DNA from 4 places in the Paenibacillus sp. EPM92 genome. Region 3 is predicted to be linked to each of the others. Evidence: riboswitches for the same ligand, from Rfam matches in the RefSeq annotation. Region 3 holds a riboswitch; each other region holds the start of a gene.
What was found. Region 3 has a riboswitch for cyclic di-GMP ahead of folE (GTP cyclohydrolase I FolE). Riboswitches for the same ligand answer to the same signal wherever they lie in the genome.

Region 1 (7,377 bases), on a different contig from region 3:
GTGAATCCGCTCCCGTTGTCGCAATTCCCGATTATTTATGATGAGCTGCTTCCGCTATTGACGGAAGGGCTGATGGTTTAGCATTTCGAAGCCGCCGAGTCCGTCCGTCTCGGCGGCTTCTTTGTGCGGGGAGCGGAGTTTGGGCAAACGGGTTGCCATGAGGTATAATCGGGGTAAGACGACTTGGACAGGAAGGGAGACCCGAGGCGATGTGGAAGCGATTGTTGTCACTCCGGCATTGGGGTCATGTATTTCGGCGCATTTGGCCGCTGCTGCGTTCCCCGCGGGTTCCGCTCGGAGAGAAGCTGTTGTTCGTGGTGCCTGCGCTTATTTATTGGATCATGCCGGATCTGCTGAATTTCATCCCGATTGACGATGTAACCGTTACGCTGCTCTTGATGAACTGGTTTACCGATAGAGCCGAACGGAAATACGGCGCTTAAGGCTGCGTCCTCGGAAGGTCAAACCACAAGAAGCGGCCATCCGCTCAACAACTGAATAGGTTTAAAGGGAACCTCGAGGAATCGGGGTTCTTTTTTTGTTCTTTGTAAGAAACGCTATGCGGGCTGCGACATATCGATTCACCGCTTTCCATGGACTTCAGATGCCATCAACCGGCTTGTGAGCGTCCGAATCCGGTTGAGATGTGCTGCATTATTTGATAGACGACGGATCGGGCTCGTACTCTTCGGCCGGCATCCGGATCCATCGTTTTAAATACCCTTGCTCGTACAGCGCTTTAACCAGAATGATCAGCACGGGCGATAAGATCAAGCCGGCCACGCCGAAGAGAGACAGCGAGACGATCATGAACGAAAGCATCGTGAAGGCGGACACGCCGAGGGAATCGCCCGTAATTTTCGGTTCCAGAATTTGTCTCGTTCCAATCACAACGACGAGCAGCACAGCCAGCCAAATCGCGAGCGTCGTTTGTCCGACGACCAGCAAGTAGATGATCCATGGAATGAACAGCGTCGAAACGCCGAGCAGCGGGAGCACGTCGAAGATGGCCGCCAAGAGCGCGATCGAGAAGGCGTTGTTGACGTTCAATATAAGCAGCGCGATGAAGATGACGATAAAGGTCAGGCTGATCAGCTTCGCCTGCGCTTTAAGGTAGGTGACGATGCCCAGCAGCACGTTCTCGCGGAGGAAGTGGAACGCTTTTTTAAACGTTTTCGGCGTTTTGTCCGAAGCGATCCGCTTCCAGGATTCGATCTCGATGCTCAGGAAATAGGCCAAAATAATACCGATCACGAAGTTCACGACGAACGTGGAGAACGAGGTCAGCATGGCGAACAAGCTCGTTAAGAACGTACGGGCGATTTCGGTCGTCTTCTGAATGATCTCCGCGGAGTACTCCTTGGCCTTCTCCACTAAATTCAAATCGACCGGAAGCGTCCCGATCAGTGACTGTACCTGGTCGGAGCGGTTGATGAGCTCTTGCTCCAGAACGACGGCGTAATCGGGCAGCTTGTCGGCGAGATTGATGATCTGGGTCGTGAAGATCGCGCCGAGTCCGGTCATGGCACCTAGAATGACCATCACGAAGACGAGGGTGGAGATGGCGGAAGCGATCGATTTCTTCAACCCGCGCCGGTTCAGGAACTTGGCGAACGGCTCGATGATCAAGTAAATGACGAACGCGAGGAAAATCGGGGTCGCGATCCGATACAGATGGCTGAAGGCGAACATGAACAAATATACGGTAAGCACGAGCAACGCAATATCGATAATCGTTTTGTAATATTTGCGATAAAAGGGAATCATTCGTTAACCTCCATTCATTATCTTCCATATTAAAAGACACCGACTTGATTCGCAAGTGAGGCCGGCTTGTACATACATACGGAAACAGCGAAGAACGGTTGCTTTCGGCGGCCCGATTCTATACAATAAGAAAAAACGCACAGTAGGAGAAGTGACTGGACATGAAATGCAAGATTTCGCGCAATGCGGCCAAAGTGTTGTTGGCCGAGATGGAGCAAGAAGAGAATAAAGAATTAAAGCTTCGCGTGTATGTGACTCATGCGCATGGCGACCATGCCCACTACGGACTCAGCATGGATACGCCGACCGAGAACGATGTCGTCGTTTCGACAGATAAAGGAATCGACGTTATTCTGCAAAAGGACGAGCCGCTGCTCGACGGCGTTCGGATCGATTATTTCTATGTGCCGGAAGAAGGATTCGCGGTAACGAATCCAAGCAAGGGCAATAACGGGGACCACTAGCACATCGTTCACAGGGAGTTCCCCGGTGTCAGCCGCTTGAAGAAAGGAATTACCGCATGGTCAACGATATTCGCGTTTGCGACAAATGCAAACATATGAGAATGAAAACCGCCGTTCCGAAGCTGCAGAAGCTTGTGCCCGACGCCGAGATCAAAGTCGGCTGCAAGTCTTATTGCGGCCCGTGCTCGCGGTTTGCCTTCATCTTCATTAACGGCCGGTATGTAACCGGCAAGACTGAAGACGAAGCGATCGAGAAGGCGAGCAAATACGTGAAATAAATCATGCAAGAAGATCAGATCCTCGGGCCTCAGGGCACCGGGGATTTTTGATTTGACGCCGGAAGGGATGCGCGGCACGAATTTCGGCGTCCAGACATGATCCGGGGGCGGCCAATTTCCGGGACCGGTAATCGGGGCTATGTGCTCGGTCAATGGGGCGGAGGCCCGCTTTTTGTAACGGTTGCCATGATCGCGTTGACGGGTATCATTTTTTACTGGAAAGGGTACCGGTTATTCAAAATCATACAAAATTCCCAAATTTTTTTATGAAAATGGGATGAAAGAACTATGTATTCGTGACCTTCTATCTTATATTCTTAATAAAGAACATCTCCATGAACAGACACAATTCGAGCGCACTCGATAAGGGCAACCCGGACGAAAGTCTGCGGACGCAAAGCTATAGGGGCTTAGGCGCAGGAGAGCAGTGCTATGCCAGCCAGTTGTCGAAGGCACGGAGTGATCGCGATCCTTTCAACAGCGGCTCCCGACCAGGGGAGCTTTTTTTGGTGTGAATAGATGAAGGAGGAGAACCCGGCGATGGACCAGGAACGCAGCATCTTAAATAAGAAGGGGTTTTACACGAAAATCGGCGATGATTTCATCGGAGTCTTCCTATCTGCTGAAGGACCGAAATTGTTCATAAATCGTGACGTGTACGAGCTGACGTCCCCGCATTGGGATGTCGAGATGATTCGCGGGCGCAGCCGGCAAATCATCACGTTTTACTGGATGGGCGAAGTGAAGCTCTCGATCTGCTGCGAATCGAACCACGACGTATTTCTACCGTTGTTCGATTACTTGATGTGCCGTCCTCAGCTGAAGCACGCTTAGTATAGCTTAGGCAGCGAACGACTGCGGCTTTCTTTGAACCCGATTGGGCCTCTGAGCATACGATGTGGGGTGGCCGGATCATTCCCATCCGGCACGGAACAATCGGATCATTGGAGGCATGTTTGTGAAAAACTCGGAGGTTATCGAGTCGGCGTTATTTGAACATCGGTTTTGGCTTCAGGTGCTCGGTGATCATGCCAGGTTCATCCGGGTAAGCTTGCCGGTCGATGAACGGGAAGAGGCGCAGCGGGCGCTCGGCTTCGTTCAAGCATTCGACGACTTGCTGAAGAAGGCGCGTTCGGATAAGTTCCCGGCAGAGGCGGGAGCTTTGACGCAGGACGCGTACGGGCTGACACAAGACCTTCGCGCGTTCAAGCTGCGCTTGCTGGAGCGGCATTTGATCGGCAAGATCGCAATCCAGCTGCCGCCCGCGTTCTTGAGCCATATGGTGAACGAAGCAGAGGAGTATTTACGCGTACTGGGGTACTTGTTATCCGGGCGCCCGGCGCCGGTATTCGATGCGGTGCACCACCACATCGTATGGCTCCAGGACGCCTACGGCCATGCGGGCTCCATTGCAGCCGGCTTGGATATGACGGAATCCCGTTTGGTGGAACTGGCCAGATCGTTCGACCGGCAATTCCGCGAGTATTACCTGAAAGCGGTGGAACTGGCGGGCTTTCTGCGCACGAACATCAAGAAATTCCCGGCTTTAGCCCGGTTTAATAAAGAGGTTGAGCTTGAAATGACGCTGTTCAAGCAGTTTCTGAGCGAGCTGGAAGAGCTCCGTTTAAGCGGGCAGGCGCTCGGTGTGCTTTCGCCCTTGATGGCGGATCACATGGCTCGGGAGGAGTGTTATTACTTGCTTAAGCTGTCTCAGGTGTCGGAAATCAAAGCGATGAGCTGCGATCCGACGAAGCCGAGGACGGAAGTGTAACGAAACCCTATCGGCCGACGCCGGCAGCGCATCCGTTTACCGGGGAACGTACCCCGAAGACGGATGCGTTTTTTTGCATGGTTTACGCGCTGGAAGGGCGCATGCCAAAAAAAAGCTTAGGAGCGTCTGCCCTAAGCTTTTTTTGGCTGCTCCTCACAGCGTATAGGCGCAATCTGCATTAATTCCCGCTCGTACTCGAATCCTTCCGCCAGCCGAACAAGCCGCCCGGGGCGAAAAATTGGTATAACGCGCATTCGATGCGTCCGTTAAACAGCTTGCGCTTCTTATCGGCTTTTCGCCCGAGATAATGCTCCATTTGCTTGCTCGGGCTGAGGATGAAGGCCGACCAGTTCGGCAGCTGCTTATGCATCTGCCCGAATTGGCGCAGCGCGCGTTCGACTTCTTCGCGGTCGCCGAGCCTTTCGCCGTATGGCGGGTTCGTGATCAGGCAGCCGTAATCGCCGGCCGGCAGCGCTTTGCTGACCGGAAGCGTATGGAAGCGAAGCTCCTTGGCGAGGCCTGCGGATTTGGCTGCAGCTAACGCCACTTCGATGGCGGCGGGGTCGATGTCCGAGCCGCCGATTTGCAGCGGGATATCGTCCTTGACCAGATCAAAGGCTTCCTCCCGTGCTTCGCTCCATAACGCTTCCGAAATTACAGGCCAGCTCTCCGCGTTGAAGCTGCGCCGCAGGCCGGGGGCTATATTCCAGCCGATCATCGCCGCTTCGATCGGGATCGTGCCGGAGCCGCAGAACGGGTCGTAGAGCGGCCGTTCAGGCTGCCAACGGCTGAGCAGCACCATGGCGGCCGCCATCGTTTCCTTCAGCGGCGCTTCCGTCACCAATTTGCGGTAGCCTCTCTTATGCAGTCCGGGACCGGTCGTATCCAGCGTGATCGTGGCGATGTCATTGAGCAGCGACACCTCAATCACGTAACGGCCTTCGGTTTCGCGGAACCATTCCGTGCCGTACCGCTGCTTCATGCTTTCCACGACCGCTTTCTTCACGATGCCTTGGCAAGCGGGGACGCTGGACAATTGCGATTTGTGCGAACGTCCTTCGACGGGGAACTCTCCGTCTTCCGGAATCCAGTCCGGCCAAGGCAGCGCTTTGACGCCTTCAAACAAGTCGTCGAACGTGCGTGCTTCGAATTGCGCCATCTTGATCAAGACGCGATCCGCCGTGCGCAGCCATAAGTTTGCGCGGCAAACAGCGAGCAGGTCGCCTGTAAAAGTAACGCGGCCGTTCTCCACGGTGACTTGCTCGTAACCCAAATCGCGAACCTCGCGGGCCACGACGGCTTCAAGCCCCATGGGAGCAGTGGCGATCAATTCAATGGAACTAAAGGATGGGAAAGACATAGGTGAGTTTCACTCCGAATCAAACAAGTTGAACTGCGTTGGCAAAAGCCATACAATTACCTAGTATAGGCGATTCGCAATCATTATACAACGCGGCTCGCGATGAGAACGAGGGGAGGCCGGCAAGGATGGAATCGAATTGGACGCAGGAATCGTACGCGGATTCGTTATTTGACAAAGACGAAACGTTGGAGCGGGTATTGGAATCGATTCGTAAGCAAGGGATGCCCGAAATTTCCGTTGCTCCGGGTTACGGAAGACTGCTGACGCTGCTGGTGCGCATGAACCGTGCCGAGAAGGTGCTTGAAATCGGGGCACTCGGGGGGTACAGCGGCATTTGTTTGGCACGGGGGCTGACGGAGCGAGGGAAGCTGACGTCCCTGGAGCTGAAGCAGCCGTACGCCGATCTGGCTTACGAGAACCTGAAGCTCGCCGGCTTCGGCGAACAAGTCGAGTATTATGTAGGGGAGGCGCTCGACAGCTTGCAGCGGCTTGCCGAGGAGGGGCGCCGGTTCGATTTCTTTTTCATCGATGCGGACAAAGGCAACTATTTGAATTATTTGGAATGGGCGATCAAGCTGGCGCGTCCGGGGGCGCTCATCGTCGGCGACAATACGTTCATGCGCGGCAAGACGATCAATCCGAATGAGAAAGGAAACGCAGTGACGCGCATGCGAGAGTTCAACCAGCGGATTGCACGGGATCCCCGTCTGGATGGCGTCATGCTGCCGGCCTATGACGGCCTTGCCATCGCACGGGTGAAGGGATAGGCGAAGCTTTCCCCGGAACAGCTGTCTCTCCGGGATGCCCGGTCCATTCAGGCAAGCCAGCCGCCTGTGGGCATGAAAGCGAACCTCCCCTATTCGGAGCTGCCCGAACGGGGGAGGTTTGGTGTGCTTATCAATGACTTGTGCGCCCAGAAGGCGTTGACGAGCAGCAGCGCGCCGGAGATGAGAAAGATTTGCTGGATCGTGATCAACCCGGAGACGGCGCCTCCAACGACCGGACCGAGCATGTTGCCCAGGCTTAGCGCACTGGAGTTAAAGCTGTAGGAGCGGCTTTCCATACCGGTGGGCGTATGCTTACGGATCAAGGCGTTCACCGTAGGCAGCAGTCCGCCGAGGAAGATGCCGAGGAAGAACCTTGAAGCGAACAACTGCCAGACGTTGTGCACCATCGCTTGCGGCACGGAGGCGATCGCGGAGCCGACCAGGCACACGATGAGAATACGTTCAGGCCCGATCCGGTCAGAAAGGCGACCGAGCAGGGGAGACGCAATCATGTTGGAAAATCCGGTGATGGAGCCGACGAGTCCCGCATAAAAGGCAACCATCGCGTCCTGTCCGTGCAGCTTTTGCACGAATAACGGCAGGAGCGGCTGTACGCTGAGCAGCGAGAATTGAATCAGGAAGGTGACCGCGTAAATCGATGGCAGCTGCGGGCTTTTGCGCAGCTCGGCGAAGGCCGCCATCATCGACTGCTTCGGTTTCTGGGACGCTCGCTTGGCATCGAACGTTTCCTTCACGAGGAAAGTCGCAAGCAGGGAAGCGGCGAACAGCAGCGCGCCCGTCACGAAGAAGATGGGCCGAAATCCGATCCACTCGGCCATCAGACCGCCAAAGAACGGGCCCAGAATAGAGCCGGCGACAGCGCCGGATTGAAGCGTGCCCATGGCGAAGCCCATTCTCTCACGCGGCGTATTCGCCGACATGAGCGCAACGGCGGCCGGCATGAAGC
Region 2 (7,377 bases), on a different contig from region 3:
GAACTCTACGGATAGCATTTCATTTATTATGTCTTTCTGTTCACTTGTAAAGCGGTATATGTCGGCCTGTTGCTCCGCAGTCCTGCTGGCAATCGTAATATGCAAAATGTACTCGTAGTTGGTAATCGTTTCTTCGCTGGTGCTCCCGTCTTCATGTTCTACCGTCATTGTTTCCTTATGTTCTATCGTTTCAACGTGAGTTTCTATTGGATTCATATCCCAAAAAACGGATTGGATTATACCGATTCTTGTTGCATCGAGCGTAGCCACATCCATTCCATTTTCAGCATCCATGACGGTCTTCACGGCGAAGACGGCTATAATATCCATCCAATTATCCATTCGAGTATTGTCCGCGCTGCCAGGATAATGAATTTCCACCCGGTCTACAGGGTCGGCTGATTGCTGTACTTCTTCCAGTCTGGCGGCAAATTCATCGTCCATTTGTTCAACAATTTGGGAAAGCGGCTTTACATCGGCGTCCGTATTTTCGCCGGATACAAAGATGCCAAAGGGAGAGGAAATGACTGCGGCTACCGCCATTACAATGCACAACAAGATGATAACGGAACTACTGATCCCCAAAAGCGCCGTCAATCCCTTGACGAGCAGGGCGGTTGCTTTTGCAACCATTCTAATGATCCGAAGATTAAATCTCGCGGCGGCTTGTGCCCTTTGAACAGATCGGCGGGCAGTCATCACCATTTGTACTGTCCGCCGTGCCGTTTTGAACGCATTCATTTTCCCTTCGGCTTGCGAATCCGGATGATTATTAGTCTGACCCAGTCGTTGCCCGGTTTTAATAAATAGGGGTAATACCTTGAATTTTCGTTCTTTACGTTTGATCGTTGAACCTGCTTGTTTTGATATAGCGGAGGGGATACGGGATAACGCTTGTCTGAAATGTCGTGGCTTCAATCTTTCCGGCGTTAGCGTTTTAGGGTGATTGCTTCGTACATTTGCTGAATGAGATGCCGCGGCGGTGATGATTATTTCATTTTTTACGACGGACTTTGGATGTCTAACGTCCATTCTTAGCATCTGGTCAGGAAAGCTGTTTTTTTGAGAACGATGCAAAAGCCGGGCATTGACCCGGCTTCGTACAAAGCGTTGTTTTCCCGGTAGTTGATCAGAAGGCAAAAGGTATTTTCCATCGAACGGCTCACGGGGTTGCATCCTACGGGTAAATCGCAGTGTACTCATGTTAGAAGCATCGGCATTCGGGGAAAGTCGGGAATCGTTAACGGGATTTTTTCTCGCCTTCATAACCCCGTCTGTCGTTTTCTTATACTTTTTTACGGGTAACCCACTCGATTGTGGATTAGCAGCATCTTCAACTGGAGTTGCCCTCTTTTTTTGAATCAACCGAATCAGTCTGCTGTTGGTCTTCATGCGAATGCCCATTTGAGCCATTGTTTTAATTGACGATGCGGTGCGGTGTTGCGCAAATTCAACAGGAGATGGGGAAGTCGACTCATCGTTGTCTGTATGATTCTTGACTCGGACACCCGTTTTCCTTACTCGTTCCATTAAATTTTTGAACCTATCCAGCCGTTTTATGTTTTTTACAACAACCCTCGTTTTAATTTCTTTCATCTTCTTATGCACCCCCGACAATCGGTATCTGTTCAGCGGGTTTGTTCAGATAGCCGTTTGAAAATCTTTTCCTGACTTCGGAAATATTCCGGATAACGAAGATGAATTGCCTCGAAAAAGAAAGGGGCGTAGCTGCAATCGAATAATTCGTTGGGAGTGGAGAAGCGTTCCCCACCTGGTTCGGTCCACCCGTTCCATAGATTAAAGGCGAGCCGACATATTCGAATGGAACTGCCGGTTTGCCATGGGGCCGAAAGGCCCTTGGGATTAATGCCGCCGTTAGAAAAATCAAACAAATCACGTACATGACTCCTAGTTTCCCGGGAAATGCCCAATGTGTAAAAAAGCGCACGATGATAGCCGTCGTTGCATTTCCTTTCAGCCAGCATTTGATGATAGAACCTCTCGTGTTCTTCATCCCGAAATCGAATAGGATGCATCGATACTTGCCCCTCTCACCGAGAATGATGAGCGGCTGGATGCAACCAGCCGCTGTCTGAAAAGATCCTCTATATAACATTTCATTCTGACGGGAAAACCGGACCCAATGACGAAAAATCACATGTTTTTGAGTAGACGCTCCATTATCTTTAAGCCTTGTTTAATAGATTTACGAACGGCCCGTTCATCGACATGCTCAGCTCTGGCAATAGCGACTTTGCTCATGCCTAGAAAAAAGTGTGCATAAATTCGTCTGGCCGATTTCTCCGGCAACTGGCACAACGCTTCGTAAAGCTGTTGCCGGGAGAGCTTGCGTTCATAGTACTCCTCCGGCGAAATCGAAAGAAAAAGAACGTCCTTCTCAATTCCATCGTTTCGATCCAGCGAGTAATACGCCCGGTGACGATACGTGCGCAGTTTGTATGCGCTTTCAATTAATTCAAACCGATGCAGCTCCTGAGCCACCTCGTCATCCACTTCAACCCATACATCCGTTTTCCAAAAAGGATATATGTCTTTCAAATTGATCTTTTTCATACTCGTCCCTCCGTTTTGGTTTGTTTGATCAATCAAAACAGAGGGGGGAGAGCGACAGCCGACGCTTCCTGACAAGCGGGAAGGACAACAAAAAAGACCTTGCCGCAGAGCGTGCCAACGCTTGATTGCGACCAGGTCTGATCGTAAGACTTGATAAACTTGATTCCACGCATGCCGATGAATCATTCGCCGCTTGTTATTATGTGTCGTCGGGATACATCAACATCAACTCCCTTTCTCACCTGGCAACACCGTGCGAGAAATTGTGCGGGCCTTTGATGGTTGGCGTTGCCCTATGTTTAGTTCAACTCCTTTACATTCGGAATATAGTCGACGACTGCTGTATCAGTAACAAAATAAAAAAAGCGCCGTATTTCTTCCCACTGGGATAGCAGGGAAAGAAACGGCGCTTGATGAAAGGGACAACCAGTCTTCATGATGCTTGTGGTTGCACAACCTGTCCACACTAACATCATAACACGGATCATGTGCATAACGCGTGCAGACTTTGTGCAAAAAAGAGAGCAAATCCAGTGCTGCGTTCGGTGCATGTTCGATGCAGTTCCGGCGCTTCCTTTCGAGCAGTTACTTACTTTTGTCTCCACTTCAACAAATGCTCGATGTGTTGAATCAGAAAATCTAAATCTTCTTCGGAACAATGCTGTAGCATTTGGCCAATCTGGGACAACGGCTCTGGAAGTTCGCGATTCTCAAAAACAAATAACTGAGACAAATCCATGCGCAAACCAACAGCCAGTTTATAAATATTATCCAATGAAACGTTCTTTAGCCCGCGTTCAATTTGTCCGATATAATTAGGATGGAGGTCTGCCCGCTCTGCAAGCTGCTCTTGCGTCCATCCGTATTGTTCCCGCAATGTGCGAATGCGCTGACCTAACGAATCCCGAATTGAGTTCACATTTCCACCACCTTATTCTTTCAGCTTATAAGGCAGAGTAAGTCAAATGAACATTCGATAGATTCGCTATTCTCAGTATCCAATGTATGTGTTATAATCTCCTCAATACTCATTGAATCAATTGGCGAGACATTAATCGTATTTACTGGGATTGGACGTAACGAATAAAAACGTATTAAAATGAAAAATGGACGCAAAAAAAGAAGATGCGCATATGCATCTTCTGAAACCGGTCAATCATTTTGGGACGAATCCAAATCCAACAAAACCGCCCGATCTTTGATTTTCATATAGATTTTGTGCAATGTTCGCTTTCGAAGGTAGAAGTACGCGCGGCGGGAAAGTGCTAGGCGGCTCATGGCGTCTGAAAGCGCCAGTTGATCCATATATCGTAACCGAATGAACAAGCTTTCTTCCGGGGTGAGAGCCGAGAAAGCATAGTCGATCAAACCGATTCTGGATAGCAGCAACGGGATTTCATGTTCGGTGATTTCGATACGTCGTATAACCGTCCGTAAAACCGTTTCCTGTTTTCTGCCGCTGCTGTGAGCCGCAACCATTTGTAGCGTACGCGTTAATTCAGGGATGTAGGACAGTTCTGACTGCATGTACTTCAGTCTCGCCTTCCAGTCCTTGTAAGACTTCAGCCATAATTCTACTTTCTCATAGGGGACGGGGTGCTGGGTCAGCGTCATCACAATTCCCTCCTTGCTGTGCATGCTGCCTGAAATTGTTCCGCCAGCCTGCCTGTTAATCGTCATGATTATAGGTTGTTCACGCTCCGTTTTCATTATCATCGTCCCTTCTCTAGTAAAGTGGAGGAAGCAGTAAGGATGCCATTTTTCGCAACTTAAGTCAATTTTTGATTCTCACCTCCTACAAACTTGGTAATAAAATTCCTCTGTAGATACCTGCATTTGTCCACATTTTACCAATAATACATTCGAAAGAGGAGGGTGATTTTTCCCTCATACCAACAGATCATTGGTTGTCAAACCATCGCGAAACGGCTCGAATCGGAAACGAATCGCTAACAGGTGATGCGATCTAGTTGATCGTACAAGCCCCTACGTTTCGCTTTTTCCGCTGCTTCGCGAATGGAAGATACGTCGAATTTGCGAATGATATTGCGAACATGCGTCTTCATTGTGTTAGACGTGATTCCGAGCAATTCTCTAACTACCGGTTGTGTATAGCCCCAACCGATCAACTGCAAGATTTCTTTTTCAGTAGGAGTCAGTATTCGATGCAATTCCCTTCGCTTAACAAGTCCAATTTCATTACGGATGATGGATGCAACATCGGCGTGAAGGGAGGATTGCCCTTGATACGCTTCCCTGACGGCACTTGCGACATCCACATAATTGATCTTGGTAATATAATTGATCGCTCCGGCCAGCATTGCATCCACAATGATCTCGGGCTGGTAGAGTGAAGTCAAGATAATGATTGGCAGTGATTTGATCTTCAACACTTCGGCAATTGTATCCAATCCATCCTGTTGCGACGAATGTAACACCGGGTCATGAATCATTACGTCTAAATCCAATTGCATACTGGCTCGAATAGCCGATTCTTTGTTTGTTGCAATATGAGATATACTCATATCCGGCTCAGCATCGATCAACGCCGTCAACCGTTGTTGCCATACGGGGTCGCTGTCCACCAGCAATACTTGTATCCTGCTTTCTTGCCAGCGCATGACTTCTTCAACTTTTGCAGCATAGCGTACACGCTCCTCCATATATCATCACCTCGTATTCATTCTAGAATCACGACAAAAAGACACGTACCCTCAAACGGCCGTGTCTAGTTTTTCGTAGATGTGAGATTTGTGAGGGTAACCCGGCGATCATTGCAATAGTGCAGAAGACCCGTGGCTTTGCGTCCCAGCCTTTCGATCTGGTTTGCCATTTTTCCTATTATTTCTTCCAAATCATAGCCTTATAATACCATAATTTTTATTTTTCTGGCACCGCCCTAAGTCCCACGTGTTTAAATGTGTTGATATTTGTCGATTCTATATCATTTCATATCGAATGATACAGGATAAACTATAGAAGCGTCACAAATTGTAAGTTCGCGAAAAATTTCTTGATCACACAATAGGTCTAATCAACTACTCGTGGCTCTCACTCTGCATTATTTTTCCGTTGGCACCTCCCATGATTTACATTAGAGTCCAATATGTCAAGGTATCGCTTATGCCCAGCACTATAAATAACACACCCGCAAGTTTTTGTATCCACAACCCCCACCTTTTGGCACGCTTAACAATGACTCGATCTAACCCGAAACCTACAGCAAACCCGGCAATTAGTAAAAACGGCATTGCGGTACCGATTGCAAAAACAGATGGCAACACTACGCCATATGTTGATTGCAATGCCAAAGGCATAAGCGAACCGAAGAACAAAACAAACATTGTTGGACAAAATCCTAGCGAAAATGCAATCCCCATTAGAAAGGCTCCGCTCCTTCCTCCGGTTCGATCGGCCAATTTTTCAAAAAATCCTGCCACTCGAGCCCCAAGTTGAAAAGGAAGCCGAATCCAGCCAAGCAAAAACAATCCGATTAAAATCAATAACGGCCCAAGCAGCTTTCTTGCAAAAGAATATAAAGGGATCATGTCAGTGGATATCTTTTGACCGAAAAACCAAAACAAAGCACCGAAAATACTGAATACAATCATCTTCCCTAATAAATACATGAACGTTTCGGGCCACGACAACCTTGCTTGCGCTTGACGCTGCCCAAAGTAAGTAATAGCCGCAACGTTCGCTGACATTTGACAAGGAGCAACCGAACCAACAAAACCGAGAAACAGCGCCGCAAGAAAGGCGATATCAGTGTTCGCCGCGTTAACGAATGGTTCGCTAAGGAAGGCGCTAATTTTACTAAAAAAGGAGTACATTAACTATTCACCCCCCAAAATCCGTTAAATAGATTTGGCAGTTATGCTTTCATCACACATCGAACCTTGACAAGCATCTATTATAAACTACATAACGTAGTGTTTCGCGGATACATAAAAGCAGTCTATTTTATTTCCAGAATAACTGCCGCTTTATCGTTCACCGCAGTCTCACATTTCCAATTTATTTTATTCTTGCTTCAATTACTAGGAACAGTTCCCTACACATCGACGTCGTTTGCACCACTCTGAAACCTGCTTGTTCAACGGTTTCAAGTGTATTGCGGTTTAAATGACAACCAACACATAATCGTTTCCAAACGGGCGTTAACCAGTCTTGTATTTTACCAAGGACCAGATGATTTAACCTTACGTGTTCAAAAATTAAAATCGTTCCTTCAGGCTTGCATACTCTATGGATTTCGGCCAGAGCTTTCGCCGGGTCAGGTATCGTACATAATACTAGTGTTCCAACGATTGAATCGAACGAATTGGTTGGATACGGTAGTTTTTGGGCATCTCCCGGTACCACTTCGATCGGAACTGTAGCTTCACGTGCTTTAATTAGGGATTGCTCCAACATCATTGGATCTGGCTCTATTGCAATGACTTGATCTGCAAACTCATAGTACAAAAAGTTAATACCCGTACCTGAGCCAATTTCCAGCACTTTTCCTTTCGCCTTAGAAAGAAGCTGTTTTCTTATCCGGCCGAATATTTTTGTTTCTAGCGGCTGCATCAACCGATCATAATATTTGTTGAATAATTTATCCATTGCAGCCTCCTGATCATAAACTGCTCACGAAGCAATTATTGTAATAATCGATTTATCCGGATGAGGATATCTTGTTCTTTCATCTCACCAATAAATTTATCTTTGATCACGCCAGATGAATCTACGAAAAACGTCGTGGGATAAGACATAACATTATATTTGTTTCGGATTTCGTTGTCGTTGTCGATAATGATC
Region 3 (7,377 bases):
AGAAGGCGGTTCAGGAAATCGCCAAGGTGTTGAATGAAGAGACGAAAGCGGTTGGCGCGTTTTTCACCAAGAACGGTTCCGATTGGGTGATGGAAGGAAGAAAGACGAAGTTTTGCATCGACCTGTTCGTTGGCATTCCCAATCAGCGGCCGATCGGACAGTTCCGGTTGTATTTTGAACGGGAGCAGGATGACAATCCATCCCGCCGGCGTATGCTGACTTCCCTGGCCGGACTATTGTCCCAGCAGTATGCGTTTGTCGAATCGGAGAGGCAGGCGCAGCTTCTTGCGGAAGCCGAGATTCGCTCGCTGCAGGCCCAGATGAATCCGCATTTTCTGTTTAACGCGCTGAACACGGTCAAATCGTTCATTCGCACCAAACCGGAAGAGGCGCGTCAGATGGTGATGCATCTGTCGAAATTTTTACGCAAAAATATGAGCAACGGCAACCAAAGAATGGTTACGATTCGCGACGAATATGAATTGGTAATGTCCTATCTGAGTCTGATTAAAGCGCGTCTCGGGGATCAGCTGGAGTTTTACGCCGATATTGACGAACGCGTACTGGATCATCACATTCCTCCGTTTACGATTCAGCCTCTCGTCGAGAACGCTATCGTGCATGGGATCAAGGGCATCGAGAGGACCGGCGTGATCCGGCTCATCGTGAAGGAGGAGCCGGAAAGCGGCGAGAGGCATGCGCGAATTACGGTCGAGGATAACGGAGTAGGCTTGACCTTCATCCGGGAGGACGGGCAGGAAGATCATACAGGCATGGCTTTGCGTAATATCGAACAGCGTCTGAGCTATCATTACGGGAAAGTGCGGCCGCTTGAAATCGAGAGCAGTCCGGGGGAAGGAACGAAAATTACTTTTTGGGTGAGGTGAGGGATCCATGGGTTGGAATATCGTAATTGCCGATGATGAAGCACCGGCAAGGGAAGAGCTTGTATATTTGTTGGAGCAGCTCGCTGACGTGGACCGGGTGACTCAGGCGAACAGCGGCATGGATGCGATTAAGAAAGTGAAGGAACAAGCCCCGGATGTCCTGTTCCTCGACATGGACATGCCGGACTTGAACGGGCTTCAAGTGGCGGAAATCGTCGGCGAGCTGAATTCGCAGGTGAAGATCGTCTTCTCCACCGCCTATGACCAATATGCCGTCGATGCGTTCAAGGTGCGGGCTTTTCACTATATGCTCAAGCCATTCGACGAAGATGACTTGGACAGCGTCTTCCGGGAGCTGCGCAAAACGCGGACGGGAACGGGGACGAAAGCCCCAGCCATCCCGCCGGCCGGAAATTCGTGCGTCAAGCTGGCGCTCGAAATGGAAGAAGGCATTAAGTATGTGTCCCCGAAGGACATCATCTATATTAGCAAGGAGGGCAAGTATGTCCAGGTTCATATTCGCGATAAAGCCTATCACGTTACGTACACGTTGGTAGAGCTGGAACAGAAGCTGGAGCCGTTCGGTTTCTTCCGCTGCCATAAGAGCTATCTCGTCAATCTGGCCGCCATCGCCGAGCTGAAAACGTGGGTCAACGGGGCCTACAATCTGCTGATGGACGATGAGGCGCGAAGCACGATACCCGTCAGCCGCAATTATGTGAAAGCGCTGCGTTTGAAACTTGAAATTTAACATCATAGATGACAAATTCGGCATGATGCGCTTCAGGCGTATCGCGAAGACTCCAAACGATTTATACTATTTGCAAGCGCTCTCAAAACAAACCGGTTGGAGGAATGCAAGACGTACAGCCAGCTTGGGCCTGGTTCGTACGGACTGTGTTCGCGCGACAATAACGCTTACGAGGAGTGGGATCATGAAAAACAAATGGGTTTCGTACGGGGTTTGGGGGCTGATCGCGGCGTTAGGCGCGCTAGGGTTCGCGATGATCGCGCTTGCGAACGGCGAGAAAATTTCGGCGGCCTGGCTCATCATAGCCGCAATCTGCACTTATGCTTTTGGTTACCGTTTCTATAGCCGGTTCATTGCCAGGAAGATCTACGAATTAAACGACAACCGGGCAACGCCGGCCCATGTGCATAACGATTCCAAGGACTACGTCCCGACGAATAAATACGTGCTCTTCGGCCATCACTTTGCGGCGATCGCCGGAGCCGGTCCGCTGGTCGGTCCGATTTTGGCCGCACAAATGGGGTATTTGCCGAGCATTCTGTGGATTATTATCGGAGCTGTACTTGCGGGCTGTGTGCAGGACTTCGTCACGCTTGTCGGATCCATGCGGCGGGACGGGAAGTCGCTCGGTCAGATGGCGAAAGACGAAGTCGGCCGATTCGGCGGCACGTTAGCTTCTATTGCAACGCTGGCGATCCTCATTATCATCGTCGCCGTACTTGGACTCGTCGTCGTGAAAGCGTTGGCGGAGTCTCCGTGGGGAATGTTTACGATCGCCATGACGATGCCGATCGCCATCTTCATGGGCTTCTACATGCGATTTATTCGACCGGGGAAAGTCATTGAGGGCTCCATTATCGGTTTTGTTCTATTGATGATCGTATTATGGGCAGGACAATTTGTTGCCGCCAATCCGGTGCTGGCGAAGATGTTCACCTTCACCGCGCCGCAGATCGCCCTGATGATGGTCGTATATGGCCTGATCGCTTCGATTTTGCCGGTGTGGGTACTGCTTGCACCCCGAGATTATTTAAGCTCTTTCTTGAAAATCGGCGTCATCATTTTACTGGCGGGCGGTATTTTGGTGACATTGCCGGAGCTGCAAATGCCGGCTGTGACCAAGTTTATCGATGGGACCGGTCCCGTATTCTCCGGCAATTTATTCCCGTTCTTGTTCATTACCATAGCATGCGGCGCCGTTTCCGGCTTTCATTCCCTGATTTCTTCCGGGACGACACCAAAGCTGATCGAAAGAGAAAGTCATGCGCCCTTCATCGGATATGCCGGTATGGCCGCGGAATCCTTCGTCGCCGTCATGGCCTTGATCGCCGCGTGCGCCTTGGAGCCCGGCATTTACTTCGCTATGAACTCGTCGCCGGCCGTTATTGGAACCGATCCCGCTGCCGTCGCCGCCAAAATTTCATCCTGGGGCTTCACGCTGACACCGGAACAAATTACGAACACAGCCAAAGAAATCGGTGAAAACACCATTCTCTCCAGAACGGGCGGGGCGCCGACGCTTGCCGTCGGCATGGCGGAAATCTTTTCAACATTCCTGGCCGGGGCCAAGGCATTCTGGTACCATTTCGCGATTTTGTTCGAAGCGGTCTTTATTTTAACGGCTGTGGATGCGGGCACACGGGTAGGACGCTTTATGCTTCAGGATTTGATCGGCAACTTCTACAAGCCGTTTGCTCAAACGAAAGTGTTCAAGTATAATTTCCTGGCTTCGTTTATTGTTTGCTTGGCCTGGGGCTACTTCTTGTATCAAGGAGCCATCGATCCGTTCGGCGGCATCAATTCGTTGTGGGCGCTGTTCGGGATTGCGAACCAAATGTTGGCTGCCATCGCTCTCGCCGTCGCGGCGACGATTATGATTAAAATGGGCAAGGCCCGCTACGCTTGGGTAGGAATCGTGCCGTTCGTGTTCCTCGCGGTAACGACATTAACGGCCGGCTTCCAAAAAACGTTCTCCTCTCAGGCAAGCATCGGCTTTTTGGCGGCTGCGAAGAAATACCAGGACGGGATCGATCAGGGGCAAGTCATCGCGCCTGCCAAAAATATGGACGTCATGCATCAGATTGTGACGAACAACTATATCGATGCAGGCCTCACGATCTTCTTCGAGATTGTGGTGATCCTGATGATTATTGAATCTTTACGCGTCTGGTACAAAATTTTGATCCAAAAACAAAAACCGGTATTAAAAGAAGCGCCGTTTGTCAAATCTACTTTTGGAGCCTGATGCCATGAGAACGATAACGAGCTTTGCCAGCAAGGCCAAAGCGACAATCAAGGTCATTTTCAGTATTCCGGACTATGAGAAATACTTGAAGCATCAGCAAGAGCGCCATCCGCATGAAACCCCTTTGACGGAGAAGGAGTTCTATATGCTGTCACTTCACGAGCGTTATGAAAGCGGTAAGATCAATCGCTGCTGCTAACAAGGAGAGACGGAGTAAGGCGGGTGCATGCAGCCCGTCTTGCCCCGTCTCTTCGTTTATGCAACCTGTGCGGCTTCATCCGGCTTTGGCATCAAATGTCGAAAAATGCGCGATAATATCACGTATTTTTCGACTTTATTCTCATATAGCGTCGAATAATGTCGTTATATCAAAGATTTCAATAAAGAAATCATTGCTTATCTAGGTATAATAGACTATACTTGGCTTATATTCTTAACGATAATGGCAAACTCATCGAAAGGTGGGGACGCAAAGCTTCGGGTCTAAGGCGGTAACGCTATGACGGCTGGGCCGCCGAATTAGGGACGGATCTGTATATACGAATCCAGTTCTATTCGGACTGGATTTTTTGTTGTTTCTAAGGAGGGAAATACTAGATGACCATACGATCAAATACCAATTTGGCAAGTAAAGATGCTCTTGAAGACAGCATTCGAACGATTCTCGAGCAAATAGGGGAAAATCCGGACCGGGAAGGTCTGCTGGATACACCGAAACGAGTCGCGAAAATGTACCGGGAAGTGTTCTCAGGTGTGGGGGTGAATCCGGAATCGGCGCTGACGACAACGTTCGAAGAGGAGTACGACGGGATCATCACCGTAAAGGATATGACTTATTACACCTTCTGCGAGCATCATCTGATCCCGTTCTATGGAAAGGCGCACATCGGATATATTCCGGATGGGAGAATCGTCGGCTTAAGCAAATTTGCCAGATTGGTAGAGCTGGTCTCGCAGCGTCCGCAGGTGCAAGAGCGCATGACGCAGCAAGTTGCGAGTGCCGTATTGAATGTGCTGAAGCCGAAGGGTGTCATCGTAACCGTGGAGGGAACTCACTTATGCATGTGCGCGCGGGGCGTGAAAAAACCGGGAACGTCTACGGTGACAACGGTGAAGAAGGGGATATTTGCCGACAACGTCTCGCTATGTGAAGAGTTTGACCGTTCCATATCCAGAGCCTAGGAAGGGGGAAACGGCGATGCTTTATTTATCGAGAAGAATCGATTTTTCGGCAACTCACGTTTATCGGGTTCCCCAGTGGAGCGAAGAGGAAAACCTCCGGGTCTTCGGGCGCTGCAGCAACTCCAGCGGCCATGGGCATGATTACAAGCTGGAAGTGATGGTCAAGGGACGATTGAATGAAAAATCCGGGATTGTTGTCAATACAACGGATATTAAACAAATCGTGAGTTCATTTGTGGAAGAGGAGCTCGACGGGAAGTTTTTGGACCGTGAACATTCCTATTTTCAGCATCGCATACCGACTACGGAAAATGTAGTTGAGTACATCTGGAATTCGCTGGAACAGCGGTTTCAAGATTGCGAATTGCACCGGATTCAATTACATGAAAACCACTATTTAAGTTCGGTAAAGGAGGCGGGATGCTTGATACGACTTACACGCAAATATCACTTTTGCGCTGCGCACCGATTACATAGCGTGCATTTGTCGCCGGAGGAGAATAAGAAATTGTTCGGCAAATGCAACAATCCGCATGGGCACGGACATAATTATTACCTTGATGTCACCGTCGAAGGCGAGCCGGATCCGGTAACGGGCATGATCATGAATTTGGCGGATTTGGATGCCATTGTGGAAAGAGAAGTGCTCGATAAGCTGGATCATAAGCATCTGAACCTGGATACGGCTGAATTTAAAGAGTTGAATCCGACATCCGAGGTCGTAGCGCTCGTGATCTACAACATGCTGCGACCGCATCTTCCCAAGCTCCGAAAAGTCGGACTGTGGGAAACGGAAAAAAATTATTTCGAGTATTGCGGACCGGGTGAATGAGATGATTGACTTTCTGCAGCTCCAAGGAAAAACCGTTGCAATTACCGGGGCGTCCCGCGGGATCGGCAAAGAAACGGCATTATTGCTCAGTCAATTGGGAGCGAATCTTGTGCTGGGAGCAAGACATGAAGCCGAATTAAAGCAGGCAGCCTCTCAGATGAATGCGAATACGCTAGCCGTACCTTTGGACGTAACGAATGAAGAAAGCGTTAGCCGATTTGCCGAAGAGGCGATATCGCGGTTCGGCACCATTGATGCACTCATCAACAGTGCGGGCACAGGGGTGTTCGAATCGGTGTTGACGATGTCCAGTGACGATTTCGATCGAATGATCGCCGTTAATTTGAAAGGTACGTTCCTCGCCTGCCAATATTTCGGAAGGCATATGGTTGAAAACCGTGCCGGTAAAATGATTAACGTCGTATCTGTCGCCGGCACGACGGCACTGCCCGGCTGCGGCGGTTACTCCGCTTCGAAATTCGGGGTACTGGGATTAACGAGAGTATTGCAAGCGGAATTGAGGAATAAAGGCATACAGGTAACGGCCGTATTGCCCGGCGCGGTAGCGACTCCATTCTGGGACCGGATGGAACTGAAGCCGGATGCATCCGACATGATTCCCGTTCAATCGTTAGCCAAGCATTTGGTGTATCTCTTATGTCAACCAGAAGGTTCGGTCGTTGATGAAATGACGGTTATGCCTCCGCTCGGGATTTTGTAAAGGGGGAAGTGTCGATTGTGAAATCCATATTTCCTAAATTTTTTGGGAATTTTCATGCAGGAGCTCTAAATGCGCGGGCCCCTCTACCTTCCCCCTTATCAGGCGATAATATCCATGATCATCAACGGCGCGCCTTGATTGGATGGATTGCCAATCGTATGAGTCAACATCTGAATAGGGGTAAAGGGGAATCGGGATTTCTGATCTACCTGTCCTTCACTGCAGCGGAGAACGAACCTCAACCTAAGAACGATGAGGGCCGGTATTTATTATCACTGGCTGCTCGTTTGGTGGAAATGGTGGAGAAGCAGGAGGATGTTTATCTGAAAATAAAGGAAATGCATCTTTCGGATCGGCATCATCGCTGCTTCTTGAAGACTTATGAAGAAATTAAACAAGATCTAACCCAATATATCCCTTCCGCTCCTACAATCGAGCCGGTCGGCCATCCCGAAGAGGATGAAGTATGGCAGGTGTACCGCGACGTGATGTATGCCATCACGCAGCGAAAGTTTCTGCTGATCCGCAAACATGAGGTGGAGCCATACAAGGCAGGCAAGCTATTGTGCACAGCCCCGGTTATCGAACGATCGGACATTCCGAAAGCCAGGGAGCTCGCCAAACAAAGTCTGATCGGTATTGGGATCCCGCAGACCGCGATCATGAGCCATCTCCTTGTTATTTCTGAGGCGATTACGAATATTCTCAAGCATGCTCGCGAAGGAAAGATGACCATGTTTATAACCGACGCTGCCATCC
Region 4 (7,377 bases), on a different contig from region 3:
TGGGCGGCTTGTTCACGGGTCATGTTCGGGAATACCGCAGTAAATTCGTCTCCGCCCATACGAGAGAGGAAATCATTGCTTTCGATGCTGCCTTTCAGCCTTTCCGCGACTTGCTGCAGCAGAAGGTCGCCGTTCCGATGTCCAAGGGTATCGTTAATCACTTTAAAACGATCAAAATCAATAAAAAGGATGGCTGCCGTCTGCCCGTTACGTTTACTCTGCTCTAACGAAACTTCCAATTCCTGATTGAACAGCACCCGGTTGGGAAGGCCTGTTAAATGGTCGTAATAGGCAAGATGCTGAATTTCACGAAACATGTAGTGAAGTCTCTCGGCCATGATCCGGTAATTCGCAATGAGAATCGTAATTTCGGTCAATAGGCTGCTGGGCCAATGAACGGCGTTTTTCTCCAATATTTTATTGGGTAAGTCCGTTGTCGTATGCGCTAACCGAATGATCGGCCTTACGATCGAACGGCTGATGAAGAAGGACGTAATGATTGCGATCAGTCCGCAAATCAACAGGATCGTAAGTGTTTTGATATAGGACTTGTACAATCCGTTCTGATAAGGCGCAAACGACGATTCCACGATGACGGTCCAGTCCCCAAGGCCTGATAACGGCGTGATCTTGATGTATGACGAGTTTCCCCACCGTTTCATCGGATTTTTGATATTTTTGGGGAGCCAATAGTAGAAGCCGTCCTTCAAGTCGTGAATCTCGCCGTCTTTTTTCCAGTCATATTCCTGCATAACGGCATTCGCGGAACGGGTACTGGCGATCACGTGCCGGTTGCGGTCCACGATGGTAACATGGATGTTCGTATATGTTGTGAGTGCTTGAATTCTTTGGCTAATATAACCGAGATCCAGGGCCCCGCCGGCAATGCCCTGGAACTGCCGGCCGCTCATGATCGGAGCGCTGATATTTACGACGGGTTCGGACACGCCGCCTCTTCCAGCGAAAACATCGGAAATGACAAGCTGTAAGCTTTCTTTGTTTTGTATAAAGTACAGCCTGTCCGAGAAGTTCAAACCGAGCGTAGGTTGGCCGTTCATATTATGTAAGGGATAGAAGGTTACGGTTGTTCCTGCAGCATTGGTGATGAACATATTATGAAAATCAGGAAAAATTTGTTTAAAATGAGCAGTAAGCCTCTGCAGAGCCTCTGCATCGTTCAGATCAGTTTCAGCCGCGAGATTGGAAAATTGCTCGACAGCCGACACATGAACGTTTCTCCAGTTGCTGATATCGTTCTCAATGATTTCCGATTGGCGTTCCGCCGCTTCCTGAATCGCCGCATCGGTTTTCTTAATCTCCTCTCGGCTCACCATGATCATGACAAGCAGCAGGGGAAAGACGATTAAGGCGACAAAAATGTTAAAAAGAATATCGTACAAAGAACGGGACGTTTTTTTGGAGGTTCGACCGGTCCCCATGGGAGCCCTCAAATAAGTGAGGATAAGGCTTGCAATCAAAGCATTTAAAATACTGTTGACAGCATCCTTAAGCATAACTGTCAACGTAGCCGTAGCGTCCATCTGCAATCCATAATGATAGGATAACCAGATCATCGGCATGCCCAGCAGGATCCAGAACAACGCGACCAGGAAGACGAAGTTGCTGATCTTCTGCCGGTAGAAGAGGCCGACGAATATCGTCTCTGCAATAAAGACCAGCATAGCATACGGATGATTCCATAAAATTAAGGTAGCGCTGCTTGCGAGAATAGACCCGATCAATCCCCATTTAAATCCATAGAGCTTCATGATGAGCCATACAAAGATGCTGCCGAATATAAAGTCGACTCCATAAAATAGAGACAGGTTCATGATGTTTCCCAAACAAGCTAAGACCAGCAACAGGACCAGGTAAAAGAATGAAACGACAGGTGAAGAAGTTCTTGTAAACAAAATAGCTGCTCCCATCCACGATAGTTTTGATCCATACCTTGTGAATGACAAACCGCCCACTAAGCAAAAAACACTACCGAAAGGTAGTGTCTTAAATTGCAACCCAGCCATCATCGCAGAAACTGCGGAAGACCTGTGGCTTTGCGTCCCCGCCTTTCGAACGAGTTTGCCGTAGGTATTTAGTTCTATATCATTTAAAAATAAACGATCTGTCGTATTTTGTCAAAAATATTTGAAGATTTTCACGATTTTTGCTAGTTACCCCTCAAATTTGCAAGTGAAGCAGAATACTATAGAAGATCCGGCTGATCCACCTCCAAATCGCGCATCGGGTTTCCAATAAAGGAGGAGAAGTTTCATGTTTAAACGATTTGACAAGTTATACGGTATTGACTTAGGAACGTCAAACACGGTGATCTTCGAGCAGGGTAAAGGCATCGTGCTGAGCGAACCGTCTGTAGTCGCCTTTCATCAAAGCACCGGCGAATTGCTGGCCGTAGGCGCGGAGGCGCAAGCGATGATCGGACGAGCTCCCGCTCATGTCGACATCACCTATCCCTTGAGGAATGGCGTCATCGCCAATTTCGATCTGACCAGCAGCATGCTTCAGCATTTTATCAAAAAAATACAAGGCCGCTCGTCTTTGCTGCGAAGCTCTCAAGTATATATTTCCGTGCCTTGCGGCATTACCAATGTGCAAAAGCGGGCCGTTGAAGAAACGATCGTCCATAAGGGAGCCAAACGGGCGATTGCGGTCGAGGAACCGCTGGCTGCTGCGCTTGGGGCAGGACTTCCGATTGACGAGCCGATCGGTCATTTGGTGCTCGATATTGGCGGAGGCAGCTGTCAAGTGGCCATCTTGTCGCTCGGGGGCATTGTGGCCAGCCATACGGTGAACCGGGCAGGGATGTCTCTTGACCTAGATATTATGGATTATGTGAAACGGCAGTACAACCTGGAGATCGGGGAACGAACGGCGGAAGAAATCAAGAAACAAATCGGAACGGCCCGTGCTTCCTCCGAAGAACGTACTCTCGGCATTAAGGGGCGGGATGTGATTAACGGATTGCCCCGTTCGATCCAGTTGAGCTCCCGGGAAATATACACGGTGGTGGATGATTTCCTGCAGCTGCTGGTCGAAGCTATTCGCGCGACGTTGGAGCGGTGCCCGCCCGAGCTTGCCGGGGATGTGGTGGAGCAGGGGATTCTGCTGTGCGGAGGCGGCGCTCTGCTGGAAGGAATTGATGAACGGATCCGCGAGGAGACCGGGGTTCCCGTACATATTGCCGAGCATCCGCTTGAATGTACCGCTCTCGGCACCGGCATGATGCTCGGCGCGCACAACAGCAAGCGCGTACCGGCGTGGCGGGAGGCCAAACCGGAATCGGCGGTGCAGCAGGATGCGGGCCAGCAAGCCGAAATGTAAGGAAGCTGTGAACAGTCCATGGGGCGGCTGCCGGTCGGCGGCAAGACGATCGTCCGCATCCATGACAAGGAAATGACCTGCGTTATTCACAGGCTTATACACATTACTAACAGGCTATCTCATCTTCCTGTGCATAGGTTTTAGTACATTCATTAACATATCCACAATCGAGGTTATACACAGGTTAAAAGAGAGTCGGTTATCCCGGGCGGAAGTCGCCGGGACCGGATAGATCGAGCAAGCGACCGTTCCCGGTCTGTATCGGGGAGCGGTCGCTTGTTCGGTTCATGGCGTCTGCGGAAGCCCGAAGGCGTCGGCCAGCAGACGGTAGGAGTGTACGCGTGCGCCGAAGTTGTGAATCGGGGAGACGATCATCAGTTCATCGGTGCCGTACCGCTCGGCAAAATCGAGCAGTTGGGCCTTGACGCGGTCGGGCGTGCCTACGAAGCGGCGCTCACGGGCCCCGCGAATGCGCAGCAGGTCGTATTCCGTATACGGATAGTCCATAGCCGTCTGTACGGAAGGGAAGGCATGCTGGTCGAGGCCGCTGCCCAAGCGAAGGAAGAACAGATCCGAGCTTGTCGCCAACCGGTTCGCTTCGTCCTCCGTATCGGCGCATACGACCAGGACCGCAGCAAGGGCTCGCGGACGATCGTTCAAGCTCGACGGTTGAAAGTGCTCCCGGTAATACCGGATCGCCGCTTCCCCGCCGGGCGCGCCGAAGAACTGCGCGAATCCGTAGGCTGTCCCCTGTTGGGCCGCGATTTTGGCGCTCTCATCGCTTGAACCGAGCAGCCACAAGTCGGGAGCGGTTGCGATCGAAGGCGCCGCCTGCAATTTGGCGTACGGATGATCGGGAGGCAGCGATTCGTACAAGAACCCCGTTAAATCGGCGACTTGCTGGGGATAGCGGTCCGTGTCTACATATTTATGCTCCTGCAGCGCTCGCGTCGCCAGCGGCATGCCTCCCGGTGCGCGGCCGAGTCCGAGATCGATGCGGTTCGGATGAAGCGCCTCAAGCAGCTTGAAGTTTTCCGCCACTTTATAAGAGCTGTAATGAGGCAGCATCACGCCGCCCGAGCCCACACGGATGCGCGAGGTCGCCGCGGCCAGGTGAGCGATCAGCACCTCCGGACTGGAGAAGGCCAGCATCCTGCTGCCGTGATGCTCGGATACCCAGTATCGGGCATAGCCGAGCCGGTCCGCTTCTTGCGCCAGCCGCGTCGTTTCCTTCAACGCATCCGCGGCGGTTTGTCCTTCGCCGACTTGGCATTGATCCAAAATTCCGAGTTTCATGGTTCGCACCTCCGATTCATGTTCTAAATCTAAGAGTAATGAATTCACTATATTTTAGCAAGCGATGTATTTTTAATAAGTAAATGCGAACCATTGCCGGGGGACCGCGCAGTAGTGCGACCCGGTGAAACCTGCTATAATGTGGATGAAACCGAGGTGATGGATATGGTCAAGAAAAAACGGCCGACATCCGCCGCTCAGCCGGCTACTTCCGATAAACCGGCCACGTTGAAGGATCTTCTGAATCCGGATATCGTGAACAAGCTGAAGGCGCAGGCGGACGATATGAAAGCGGAAGCGGCTAAACGCGAGGAAGCCGCCAAGCAAAAAGCGGCGGAAGCCCGCAAGGCCGAAGAGAAGCGTCTCGAGAACGACTTTGATCATTTGCTGAACAACAGCGGTCTCGACTGGCGCCAATATAAGTAAGAGAAGATCAGGCTGCCCGCGGGGCAGCCTGTTGTTTCATGACACCACGGACCGCAAGTAAGGGGAAGGATGGGACACCGGATGATTCGACTTCGAGGGCATCATTTATTATGTTTGCTAGGCTACCGGGGGATGGGCTACTCGCCCGACTTTTGCACCAACATGACGGCGATCTATGAGCGGCTTCGTGAACAGACGCAGACGCGGGTCGTGCTGGTGGAGGGGCCGGACGACATCTGCGCCGCATATCCGAAGGACAAGCCCCCACACTGCGAAGAAACGAGCGTAGCGCATCGCGATTCGCGCGTGCTGGAGAAGCTCGGGCTGCGGGTCGGCCGCGAGATGAGCTGGGCCGACGTATGCGGCGCGGTCGATGAGACGATGGAGGCAGGCGACATCGGGCGGATCTGCGCCGGCTGCCCTTGGGAGCCGTACGGGGTATGCGAGGACGGCGTGCAGCGAATCAAGCGGGGCGAGGAGCTGCCTCCGGTAGGGGCGTAACCGGTGCCGGGCTGCGATGCGATTCCGGATCGAATGAGGGAACCGATGGTTAGAGGCAGTATTAAGGATCGACAGGGGGGATACGATGGCGAACGTATTTATGATCTCCGATCATCACTTCGGCCACAAGCACATTATCGATTTCGAATCGAGGCCGTTTACCGGTAGCGAAGAGATGACGCGAGTCATGACGGAGAAGTGGAACGCTGTGGTGGGGAAGGACGATCAGGTGTTTCATCTGGGCGATTTCTCGTTCTTAAATATGGAGAAAACGAAGCAGATCGTGTCCGCTCTTAACGGGTACAAAGTGCTGATTCTCGGCAACCACGACCGGGGCCGCGGCCGCCGCTGGTGGCTCGACGCCGGGTTCGATGAAGTGAGCGAGTATCCGATCGTGTACGGCGGATTTTTCTTCCTGTCCCACGAGCCGATGTACATGAACAAGCATATGCCCTACGTGAACATTCACGGTCACATCCACGGGCAAAAGTACGAGGGGACACAGTACGTCAACGTTAGCGTCGAGCATTGGGACTATACACCGGTTCCTTTCGACACGATTAAGGCCAGGGTTGTGCCGAGCGAAGAACAGTGAGCCGGAGCTGCCTTTCTTGCCGCCTGCTCCCCGCCGCGGCCCCGTGTCTGGTTTATAACAGCTTAAAGCGCTCCAAATGATCCCATAACCGCTCCCGGCGCAATATTTCCTTCTGTTTCGGTCCGATCAGATCGTAGTGCGGATAGGGCGGGCGGTTATGGATATACGCGGGATTCAGGCCGTTGCCGCGGCACCATGCCTCGAGTCGTTCGAGATCCGCACAACCTACCTTGGTCACCGACGTAATGCCCGGAAACCGCGGGTCCAGCCAATAATGCGTCAAATAAGCGATTTCCCCGCGCGTCACCGCTTCCTTCCACGCCGTCAATTCTTCTCGTTTAATTCCGAATGCCATGCGCCGCTATCTCATCCTTTGCACAGTGGTAAGTTACTGTTCATTATATCAAGACTATCGTCGGGTTGCGATCTTCGCCCAGGACGTCATGGGGAACGATGGAATAGAGAAACAGAGGGGCAGGGCAACAAAACAACAGAGAACAGAGAACGAGCAGGTGGGCAAGACAGAAAGAGACCCGCGAGCGCAAGGCTTGCGGGTCTTAAAAGTTTATATATCAAAAGGGGGTCGAGTTCTATTATAGGCGGGGAAGCTTAAAGACAGATGAAAATTAGATTTCATTTATGTAACAAATCATTTACACATTTTACTAAAAGCCGTTTCCGTGGACGGACTGCGTTTGCCCGCCCGGCTGCGTCCGGTCCCCGTAGGCGGGGCTCCAACGCCCCTGCCTCTGTATCCCGCGATAGTACGGCACTTGCTGCACGATGGTCCGGCGTATGCGGAGGCGGCGAAGGATTTTGCCGAGCGGGTGAAGGATGTGAGCCACGTGCTGGAAGGCATGACGGAGCGGATGAAGGCGGAGCACGTCGTGGACTTCCTGTATGAACGGTTAACTGCGGAACAGCGGTAAAGCGGTCTATTGACAGGGGAAAATGCGCGGTGCTATTATATCACTATTCCTATTAAATTAGTATGAATTAAGTCATCCGTACAGCGGAGACATTCTCGTACCCGGGAATGTCTTTTCTGTTGTTGGAAAATCTAGGGTATTGACAGGTGGCTGATTTGCTAGTATCATATCAAAGATTTAATGGCCCAAGGGCCATATGGCATGGGGGATACCCTTCGCGTATAAATTCTATGAGATCGGCGCACCATTTAGCCAAACCCTTAGGAATTATACGCCAGTGCTTTAACATAT

Region 1: another riboswitch for cyclic di-GMP. It lies ahead of JMF85_RS23430 (hypothetical protein); the one in region 3 lies ahead of folE (GTP cyclohydrolase I FolE).
Region 2: another riboswitch for cyclic di-GMP. It lies ahead of JMF85_RS00475 (response regulator); the one in region 3 lies ahead of folE (GTP cyclohydrolase I FolE).
Region 4: another riboswitch for cyclic di-GMP. It lies ahead of JMF85_RS01615 (bifunctional diguanylate cyclase/phosphodiesterase); the one in region 3 lies ahead of folE (GTP cyclohydrolase I FolE).

What each region holds. Positions count from the first base shown of each region.
Region 1 is NZ_BCPS01000095.1:6,941-14,317, reverse strand. Features, by position in the region: gene JMF85_RS23455 (M14 family metallopeptidase) at 1-81, shown strand, start outside; gene JMF85_RS23450 (hypothetical protein) at 210-443, shown strand; gene ytvI (sporulation integral membrane protein YtvI) at 655-1,767, opposite strand; gene JMF85_RS23440 (iron-sulfur cluster assembly accessory protein) at 1,929-2,231, shown strand; gene JMF85_RS23435 (YuzB family protein) at 2,288-2,509, shown strand; cyclic di-GMP riboswitch class I at 2,868-2,960, shown strand; gene JMF85_RS23430 (hypothetical protein) at 3,050-3,343, shown strand; gene JMF85_RS23425 (DUF2935 domain-containing protein) at 3,468-4,280, shown strand; gene JMF85_RS23420 (THUMP domain-containing class I SAM-dependent RNA methyltransferase) at 4,459-5,640, opposite strand; gene JMF85_RS23415 (O-methyltransferase) at 5,769-6,410, shown strand; gene JMF85_RS23410 (MFS transporter) at 6,500-7,377, opposite strand, start outside.
Region 2 is NZ_BCPS01000005.1:10,271-17,647, forward strand. Features, by position in the region: gene JMF85_RS00450 (hypothetical protein) at 1-1,596, opposite strand, end outside; gene JMF85_RS00455 (DUF6075 family protein) at 1,629-2,036, opposite strand; gene JMF85_RS00460 (RNA polymerase sigma factor) at 2,155-2,574, opposite strand; gene JMF85_RS00465 (helix-turn-helix domain-containing protein) at 3,164-3,493, opposite strand; gene JMF85_RS00470 (hypothetical protein) at 3,727-4,284, opposite strand; gene JMF85_RS00475 (response regulator) at 4,524-5,237, opposite strand; cyclic di-GMP riboswitch class I at 5,330-5,415, opposite strand; gene JMF85_RS00480 (urease accessory protein UreH domain-containing protein) at 5,664-6,407, opposite strand; gene JMF85_RS00485 (class I SAM-dependent methyltransferase) at 6,592-7,182, opposite strand; gene resA (thiol-disulfide oxidoreductase ResA) at 7,218-7,377, opposite strand, start outside.
Region 3 is NZ_BCPS01000068.1:145,168-152,544, forward strand. Features, by position in the region: gene JMF85_RS15790 (LytS/YhcK type 5TM receptor domain-containing protein) at 1-887, shown strand, start outside; gene JMF85_RS15795 (LytR/AlgR family response regulator transcription factor) at 895-1,638, shown strand; gene JMF85_RS15800 (carbon starvation CstA family protein) at 1,823-3,883, shown strand; gene JMF85_RS15805 (CstA-like transporter-associated (seleno)protein) at 3,888-4,082, shown strand; cyclic di-GMP riboswitch class I at 4,318-4,402, shown strand; gene folE (GTP cyclohydrolase I FolE) at 4,481-5,065, shown strand; gene JMF85_RS15815 (6-carboxytetrahydropterin synthase) at 5,082-5,897, shown strand; gene JMF85_RS15820 (SDR family oxidoreductase) at 5,899-6,618, shown strand; gene JMF85_RS15825 (ATP-binding protein) at 6,777-7,377, shown strand, end outside.
Region 4 is NZ_BCPS01000009.1:78,407-85,783, reverse strand. Features, by position in the region: gene JMF85_RS01615 (bifunctional diguanylate cyclase/phosphodiesterase) at 1-1,832, opposite strand, end outside; cyclic di-GMP riboswitch class I at 2,008-2,094, opposite strand; gene mreB (rod shape-determining protein) at 2,272-3,339, shown strand; gene JMF85_RS01605 (LLM class flavin-dependent oxidoreductase) at 3,625-4,635, opposite strand; gene JMF85_RS01600 (YqkE family protein) at 4,801-5,061, shown strand; gene JMF85_RS01595 (DUF1284 domain-containing protein) at 5,143-5,562, shown strand; gene JMF85_RS01590 (metallophosphoesterase) at 5,648-6,157, shown strand; gene JMF85_RS01585 (hypothetical protein) at 6,210-6,512, opposite strand; gene JMF85_RS01580 (hypothetical protein) at 6,838-7,086, shown strand.